3 regions of the Pseudoalteromonas sp. NSLLW24 genome follow, and region 3 is predicted to be linked to each of the others. Evidence: predicted binding sites of a transcription regulator. Region 3 holds the regulator's gene; each other region holds the start of a gene.
What was found. Region 3 encodes sigma-54, which starts transcription at its own class of promoters, with help from an activator protein. Its sites were predicted from a motif close to GTTGGCACGNNNNTNGNNT; they were not measured.
Positions count from the first base shown of each region.

Region 1: I6E72_RS17000 (TorF family putative porin) is a predicted target of sigma-54. The motif match lies at 1,424-1,442, and genes of this name have one in related genera.
Region 2: I6E72_RS07660 (BON domain-containing protein) is a predicted target of sigma-54. The motif match lies at 1,903-1,921, and genes of this name have one in related genera.

Region 1 is NZ_JADYWQ010000019.1:74,387-77,548, reverse strand. It holds gene I6E72_RS17005 (hypothetical protein) at 100-1,263, shown strand; gene I6E72_RS17000 (TorF family putative porin) at 1,541-2,227, shown strand; gene I6E72_RS16995 (YIP1 family protein) at 2,420-3,133, shown strand.
Region 2 is NZ_JADYWQ010000005.1:287,426-290,587, forward strand. It holds gene I6E72_RS07655 (methyl-accepting chemotaxis protein) at 1-1,292, shown strand, start outside; gene I6E72_RS07660 (BON domain-containing protein) at 1,509-1,829, opposite strand; gene srmB (ATP-dependent RNA helicase SrmB) at 2,102-3,162, opposite strand, start outside.
Region 3 is NZ_JADYWQ010000009.1:27,224-30,385, reverse strand. It holds gene lptB (LPS export ABC transporter ATP-binding protein) at 1-159, shown strand, start outside; gene I6E72_RS10995 (RNA polymerase factor sigma-54) at 229-1,728, shown strand; gene hpf (ribosome hibernation promoting factor) at 1,754-2,041, shown strand; gene ptsN (PTS IIA-like nitrogen regulatory protein PtsN) at 2,046-2,498, shown strand; gene rapZ (RNase adapter RapZ) at 2,517-3,162, shown strand, end outside.

The DNA.
Region 1 (3,162 bases), on a different contig from region 3:
AATTACAACGTATGGAGGACAGCGCTGTTGTTATTAGCGTAATTGCGCTAAAATAGACCAGCAAAAAAATATATATCTAAACCGGAGATTCTACAAGGCATGAAAAAACTGCTAATTTCACCGTCAAAAATGACGCTAGGCGAACAAGAAAATCAAATCTATCAGAACATTCTGAAGCAATCTTCAGAGTTAAGCCTTAACCTTATGGCCGTGAAAGTAGAAAACCACCCTGATGATTTTTTACCTTGGTGTTACGAATTGCTAAGTGCAAGCAGAGATCGTATGAACTACGATTTGCTAGAGCCACAGCAGTTACCAGTACTTAAGAAGCTACACGATCAGCTTATTTCAGCTATCAGCTTTTTACAGGTTAAAACTTTACGTATTGCTCCGTGGCCTGTTGTAAGTGTATTTGTAGAACAACACAAAGACGTTATTGCACTTGATGAACAGCTTCGTTTGGTAGACTACATCAAAAGCATTCGTGAACAATCTCTTAAAGATATGATTCCTGAAGACTTACTTGCGTTTAGCGGTAAGCACATGGCATCACTTGATCCAAGCACATACAACTTTGACGTTGAATGGTTTGCATCTACAAAGAGTGCAAAGAGCTTCCATCAAATGCTTGGTGATTTACCAGGTGCTTTTGACGATGCACTAGTAAATATTCCACTTGAAGGTGATATTACTCAATACGAATATCAACAATTTGTTGCTGCTTATTCAAAAATATTCACCGACAACAACGAAAAACCAACACTTGCGCCTGCAACACGACTGCTTGCAATGCGTCGCCCTGATTTATTTACTCCGATTACAAATAATCGATTAGATGCATTATGTGGTGCTCTTGGTGTTTCTAAACTTAAAAATAGTGATTTTGAGCGTTACTGGCAAGATATCGTAAAAGGTATTCAAGCTATGTCATGGTACAAAATGGCTAAACCTAGTAATGAGTTAGAAGAACAATTGGTTGCTATTAAAGCATTAATTCCATGTTTCTTTCACTACGCTGATGCTAAAACACCAGATAACTCTAACTACATTAAACTGCTAACCAAGCCTAAACGTACTACAACTACAACAGGTAAAACTCAGCGTAGAGGTAAAGAGTCTGCAGAAATTTTAGTAGACCGTGCTCTTGCTGCTGACGATATTCCTGAACACATTCGCAGTAAACGTGATTCAATTGTGAGTGAAGTACAAAAAGGTCGCAGCGTAAACGAAACAATTAGCCTTATGCGCACTATATTCGGTTAAAATCTTCTAATTTAGCCGTACTTTTATGGTGCGGCTAGGTTAATTTATGCACCAGCAATGTGCGCAACATCTTCCTTCATGTTATATCCCCATCCTATTCATAAAATTCAAGCTCATGTTTTTAATAAATAAAAAATAATTTTTAATAAAAAATAATGAAGCTGGCACATACAGTGCAATTATCCCGTTAGTTAAACAATAAAAAGCCGTCAGCCTAAAGGTTCCGAATACATAATAAAAACCTTGGCGAGCAAAAATCATATAACGGGAAATGGACATGCTAAAACTAAAAAAAACCATCGCTATAAGTGCTATAGCATTAATGGGCGCAACATCTTTAACGTCAACAGCCGTACATGCTGAAGTAACAGCAAACGCAGCGGCAACATCAAACTACTTATGGCGTGGTCAAGAGCAAACTGGGGGCGATGCAGCTATTTCAGGCGGTATTGATTACGCCAATGAATCGGGCTTTTATGCAGGTACTTGGGCTTCAAATGCATCGTGGGCAGATGAAATGACCTATGAGCTTGATTTATACGCAGGCTTTGGTGGCGACATTAACGAAAGCGTTAGCTACGATGTTGGCTATATTTATTACGCTTACCCAGATGCCGCTTCTGAGGCTGACGCAGATTTCTCTGAAATTTACGGTAGCATCAGTGTTGAAGGCTTTACATTTGGTGCTTCAGTACTTGCAACATCAGCTGCAAGTGGTGATGGTACAGACTTTGGTGATTCACTTTACCTAACAGCTGATTACGGTTTTGCTGTTGGCAGTAACGGCACTGAAATGGCACTTCACTTAGGCCATTACTCTGGTGACTTTATTGGCGATGATAATATCTTAGATTACGGTGTATCAATTTCGAAAGACGGTTTTACTTTTGGTTTGTCTGATACAGATATGGATGATTCAGATATTAAAGCTTACGTTGCTTATTCTGTAGACTTTAATTTATAAGAAAGAATGTGTTACTTGCTGCAACACGAAGGGCCTTTTGGCCCTTTTCTCGTTTTTGAACAAGCCCCCTCACATCTGTTAACAAACCGTTACAATTGAATAAAAACAATACATACTTTTTCCTTTATTCTATTACTTAGTCACTGGGCATTTATAACTGCCTAGCCATAAAATAGGTATAAAGGAATAATAATGAAATCACCTAACGCGTTTAGCGCCCTACTCGATATTTATATAAATCCTAGTAAAGCTTTCAATGGTGTTGAACACGCCAAAGGTTGGTCATGGTTAGCATTTATATGTATTACCCTTGCTAGTATCGCTAGTGTTTATATTTTTTACTCTAGTGTTGATATGCAGTTTTTGATTAATGAGCAAGTAGCAGCATCAAGTATAGATGCAACAATTGGCGAGCAAAAAGCAATTCGTCAAAGTATAGAGCTAAATGCAGAAAACCAAATTTGGTTTGCTCTGTTTGGCGGCGTAATTGCGCTGGCTATCATGAATGCACTCATGGCACTTTATTATATGCTTGTGGCTAAACAAGATCCTGAATCAGAACATAGCTACGGAGCTTGGTATGGATTCTCTACCTGGACAATGATGCCAGTTGTTATTTCAAGCCTAGGCACAATTGCTCTTGTACTAAGTGCAAGTACAGATCAAATATCTCAACAAGCCGTATTTAGCTACGCATCTATTAACCAATTAATAATAGGGCTTGAAATTGGCCATCCTTTTTATAGCTTATTAGAATCAATAAATTTATTTAGCTTTTGGAGCATTGCGCTGGGAATGATCGGCTTAAAATGCTGGACTAATTTTTCAACTAACAAAGCACTCCTATTCTCTGCACTTCCTTCAATCATTATTTTTGGTATTTGGGCAGTCATTGCAGCAATGTAACCACTAGATGGGGGTATGTATTGCCTCCG
Region 2 (3,162 bases), on a different contig from region 3:
CTGAAGGACATTCACTCAAAGCAAGTTTTGCAGGAACTGTAACAAATAATGGTGCTGATACAGAGGCTGTAAATTTAGCTTTGAATGCTCAACATGGTACTAAAATAATAAAAGATTATAATGGAAATAACGTGCTTTCTGCCTTCGATAGTATAAAGATTGGAGATTTTAGCTGGATTATATTAAGTGAAATTGACGAATCAGAAGCATTTGCACCAGTCCATCAGACTGTGCTTTTTAGTGTGATTTCTATAATAGTAGCTGCAATTGTTGTTGTATTTATTGGTGTTTTCTTTTCTCGAAAAATAGCGACCCCAATAATTGTAGCTTCCACTTTTGCTAAAAAAGTGGCGGCAGGAGATCTTAGCAGTAATATCGAAGTTAATTCACACGATGAGGTAGGCATGCTACAAGTTGCATTGCATACCATGTTAGAAAATCTCAGAAAAATGATTGGTGAATTATCTAACGTTGCAGTTCAGCAAGGCAGTACAGCAACAGAGCTTGCCTCAGTTACTGAGCAAACTAGCTTAGCAGTTACCGAGCAGCAAGCACAAACTATACAAGTTGCAGCCGCCACTACCGAAATGACTGAAACAGTAAAAGAGATAGCGAGTACAACTGCTAGTGCATCATTATTATGTGAAAATATTCAAAGAATGGCTCGAGAAGGCTCTGAAAATAATGATAGTACTTACAACGCACTTGTTTCTCTTGGAGAAGCTACAAAAAAATCAGCACATGAAGTGACGGAGTTGAAGCATAATTCAGAAAAAATAGTGAATGTATTAGGCGTTATTAAAAAGATAGCTGATCAGACTAATTTACTTGCTTTGAACGCAGCAATTGAAGCAGCTAGAGCTGGTGAACAAGGGCGTGGTTTTGCTGTTGTTGCTGATGAAGTACGAAGCTTAGCTAAGTCTACGCAAGAGTCTACAATGGAGGTTGAAGTGATCATTGAAGCTGTTGTGAGTGCCAGTAACGCAGCTGTTCAAGCAATGACAGACAATGTAGGACAAACAACTCAAGTTCAGGAAATAGCTAAGAAAGCAAACTTAATCAATAGTAATGTAGGCAAAGCAGTAGATGACATTTTTGATATGGTTGTTCAAATTGCAACCGCCTCTGAGCAGCAGGCAACCACCATCGATGAAATATCACGAAATATAGGTGTCATAAATATGGGTATATCAGAGACCGAGCAGGCAGTTAGAGATATTGCACAGTCAAGTAGCGAATTGTCTAGAATGGCAAACGGTTTAAATGATGAGGCCCAAAAGTTTAGTCTTTAACTTACTCCATTAATTTAGAAATCTTTGATTTAATGACGCTAATCATACAGATATAACTACGGTAGGATGTTACAGGGACGTACCATAAAAGACGTAAATAAGCGCGTGCCAAATAGTGCACGCGCATAAATAAATATTAGATTTGGTGAGACACTTTGCAACCGACGAGCTCGTAAATTACAAACTTCCAACATATTTATGTTTTATTCTAACATGTTAAATAACGCTAATTTTGTTACGAATGATTTTTACGCCATCCATATTTTCTAAAAACTTTTGAGCTAGTGCGCGCTGAAAACCAGTTTGTGCTTCACCGTATAAATCTACTTCACCATTTTTTACCTGCACACGAATATCACTTAACGCTAGGTTAGGATTCGTTCGTAGGGTGTTGGTGATAGCTTGTTGTAAGTTAGGTTGAGTGGCTACACTGCTTACTACGGCCATGTTGGTTGCTGCACTTACTTTTGTAGCGCAAGCTAATAAAAATAAACAACAAAATGATACTAAAGCGATAGTTAACTTGAAGCGGTTCATAACTTAATCCTTACATTACAGTGAATAGTGCAGCCACAATATGGAAATTCCATCGGCTAGGTTATCTTTGTAGTTACAATTTCGGTGCCAATATTAACGCTATGAAATATAAGGGATTTTTATTAAGTGGGAATTCAGGTGGGCAAAAATTACATTTAAATGAGTATGAGTTACATGCTTGGGTTACATATGTAACAGGTACAAACAGCAGAGCCTGCAAGGCTTGCATTAAAAAGCCGACAAAAGTCGGCTTAGTATAAAAATGTTTTAGGTTACTTTTTCTTTTTAACCTTAGCCTTTTTCTTAGCTTTCATTTTTACTGGGTCTTTACGCTTTTTAGCCGGTGGCTTAGCTTCTTTATGCTGTGGCTCAACGCCTCTAATTACACGGCGTTTTAACTTTTGCTCAACGTAGCGTTCTACTTTATATAAAATACCAATATCGTGTGCTTCAACTAGCGATATTGCTATCCCTTTTTTACCAGCACGGCCAGTACGACCAATACGGTGTACATATACGTCGGCAGTACGCGGCATATCAAAGTTAATAACGTGGCTGATGTCAGATACATCAATACCACGTGCAGCTACGTCGGTAGCAACTAATATGCTTGTTTTGCCACTGTGGAAGTTTTCCATGGCTTTCATACGTTTGTCTTGTGGCATTTCGCCGCGTAACCACGCTGCTTTTACATCATTAGTTGTAAGTTCGCCAATCAATGTTTCTAAGCGTTCGCGAGTTTTAACAAACACAATCGCTTTAGTTACGTCAGGATTTTTTAGCGTATTAACTAATAATTCAAGTTTGTGATGATAATCGTCGGCTAAATGTACCCATTGGTGAATTTTAGCCTTTTCTTTACGTGACGATTCGGCTTCTAATAGAGCTGGGTCGTTTAATGTTTTTTCAGCAAACCTTTCTACGCTGTCACCTTCAAGTGTTGCTGAGAATAAAAAACATTGGCGACGATTTTTAGCTTCGTCACAAATACGGCTCATTTCTTTTTTGAAACCCATATCTAACATGCGATCTGCTTCATCAATAATAAGCATTTCTACGTGTTCAGCATGAAAGTTTTCGGTTTCTAGGTATTCCATTAATCGACCTGGTGTGGCGATTAAAATATCGTTATTTTTTTCAAAAATTTCTTTATGCGTGCCGTAGTTAATACCGCCTGTTACTACACCAATTTTTAGGTGTGTGCGTTTAGCTAGCAGTTCACATTGTTCATGAATTTGATAAGCCAGCTCACGAGTCGGGGTCATAACGAGTACGCGCGCAAAACCAGGGTCACGACGTGGGAAATCCAGTAAGTACTGAATAGCCGGAATTA
Region 3 (3,162 bases):
GTATTAATTACCGATCATAACGTAAGAGAAACCCTTGATGTTTGTGAAAAAGCCTACATTGTTTCTCATGGGGAGCTGATTGCATCAGGTACTCCAGAACACGTATTAAATGATAAAACAGTACGCGATGTTTACTTAGGCGAGCAATTTAGGCTGTAACATTTACGCCATGTCTTTAAGCATCTGCTAGTATTAATTATAACAACATAAAAGGATTGTTAGAGATACATGAGGCAATCACTACAGCTGCGCATGGGCCAGCAACTTACAATGACTCCACAGCTGCAACAAGCTATTCGTTTGTTGCAACTCAGTACATTGGATCTCCAGCAAGAAATACAAGAAGCTCTCGACAGCAACCCGCTATTAGAGGTTGAAGAAGCAGACTATTCAGAAGACGCTGCAGGTAAAAACGAGCAAAAAGCAGATACAGATGACATAACTGTTAGCGCATCTGCCGATGATGCTCCAAGCGAATACGAACAAGATAGTGGTGAAGCACTTGCAAAAGACACGCTAAGTGACGACATGGCTATGGATGTTAGTTGGGATGAGTACATGAGTGCCGCCCCAGCAGCATCATCGGGTCCGATGCCTGAAGACGAATCAATATACCAAGGCGCCTCTACTGAAACGCTCCATGAGTATTTAATGTGGCAGTTACAACTAACGCCATTTAGCCCTACAGACGAAGCTATTGCTATTGCTATTGTAGAAGCCGTCGATGACTCAGGTATTTTAACACTAAGCTGCGAAGAGATTTTAGAAAGCTTTAATCAAGAAAACGAAGATGATAACGAAGTCGAACTTGATGAAATTGAAGCTGTATTAAAACGCATCCAACTGTTTGATCCTGTAGGCATTGCTGCACGTAGCTTACAAGAGTGTTTGTGTATTCAGCTTAACCAGTTTGATAAAGAAACACCTTACATTAATGAAACAAAAATGATTTTAACCGAGCATATTGATTTATTAGCTGCTCGTGACTATCGTACATTAATGAAGAAAACTAAGCTCAAAGAAGAAGAGCTTAAAGAAGTAATGACATTAATACATACTCTTAGCCCTAAACCTGCAGATACTATTGTAAGAGAAGAATCTGAGTATGTTATTCCTGATGTGTCAGTTAAAAAAATTAAAGGCCGCTGGGTTGTTGAGTTAAACCCAGATAGCATGCCTAAAATTCGTGTTAATAGCCAATACGCGGCAATGTCTCGCACTGTAAAATCCAGTGGTGACAGCCAGTTTATTCGCTCGCATTTACAAGAAGCTAAATGGTTTATTAAAAGCTTAGAAAGTAGAAACGACACGCTATTAAAAGTAACAAATTGTATTGTTAAACAACAACAAGGCTTTTTTGAACACGGTCCTGAAGCCATGAAACCAATGGTTTTAAATGATGTTGCTGAAATGGTAGAAATGCACGAATCAACAATTTCGCGCGTAACAACCCAAAAGTATATGCACACACCCCGTGGTATATTTGAGCTTAAATACTTTTTCTCAAGCCATGTAAGCACCGAAAACGGTGGTGAATGTTCATCTACAGCAATCCGTGCGCTTATCCGAAAATTAATCGCAGCAGAAAACTCAGCAAAACCATTGAGTGATAGCAAAATAGCGGATATATTGGCTGAGCAAGGAATTAAAGTAGCGAGACGTACAATCGCAAAATACCGCGAATCTCTGGCTATTCCACCGTCAAATCAACGTAAAAGTTTGATTTAAGACGCAAAAAAAGAGGGTAATGCTTATGCAACTAAACTTAACTGGTCGTCACGTAGAATTAACCGATTCACTAAGAGACTATATTAATACCAAATTTGCGAAGCTAGAAAGACACTCTGATCATATTAATAATGTTCATGTCATTCTCGATGTAGAAAAATTAAATCAAAAAGCAGAAGCCACCATACACGTAAGCGGTGCTGAGTTATTTGCCTCTACAGAACATCAAGATATGTATGCCGCCATTGACTCGTTGATCGACAAGCTCGATCGACAAGTAATTAAACACAAAGAGAAGCTTGCTCGACACTAATATGATGAAATTAAGCTCACTTATATGCCAGGACTGCAGCAAAGCTGCGGTCCTTTTTAATAGCAAAAAAAGAATTTTAGAGTTCATTAGCGAACTTGCTCACGACAAACTTCCGTATTTACCGCAACAAGATATTCTTAATGCTTTAATGAGCAGAGAAAAATTGGGTAGTACAGGTATAGGGCGTGGCATTGCCATTCCTCATGGAAGAATGAGCGGTGCAGAAGAGCCTTTGGCTTTAGTACTCGTTAGCGAAACTCCAATAAATTTTGATGCAATCGATAATCGCCCTGTTGATATTTTCGTCGCACTCATCGTACCAGATGGCGATAACCAGCAGCACTTAAAGACTCTAGCAACCATTGCTGATAAACTAAACAATAAAGATTTTTGTAAACAGTTACGCAGTGCAAAATCAGATACTGAGCTTTACCAAGTTATTGTCAATCAATCATAGTTTTATAAAGGGTGTTAAATGGAGTTAATTATCATAAGCGGCCGTTCTGGTTCTGGAAAGTCGGTTGCTTTACGCGTTGTAGAAGATTTAGGTTATTATTGCGTAGATAATATTCCAGTTAACTTGCTTCCTTCATTAGTTCGCAGTGTGTCTGATAGCTATGATAAAATTGCTGTTAGCATTGATGTGCGGAACATCCCTAAACAACAAGATGAATTTAACGATATTCTTGAATACTTGCCTGGCTTTGCAAAACCTACGTTATTTTATTTAGATAGCGACGATCAAACATTGATCAAACGTTTTTCTGAAACTCGTAGATTACACCCACTATCAATTGACTCGTTGCCTCTTGATTTAGCCATCAAAAAAGAAAAAGAATTACTTGATGTATTAATCACCCGCGCCGACTTTATGATAGATACAACTGATTTAAGCGTTCATCAACTTGCTGAATCTATTCGTGAAAAGATTTTAGGTAAAAAAGATAAGCAACTGATTGTCACGTTTGAATCGTTTGGTTTTAAATACGGTATACCAAAAGAAGCAGATTACGTATTTGATGCACGCTTTTTACCCAATCCACATTGGGAACCTGAATTAAAACCTTTAAATGGGTTAGATCAACCTGTTAAAGATTATTTGGCCAATCACAGCATAGTGC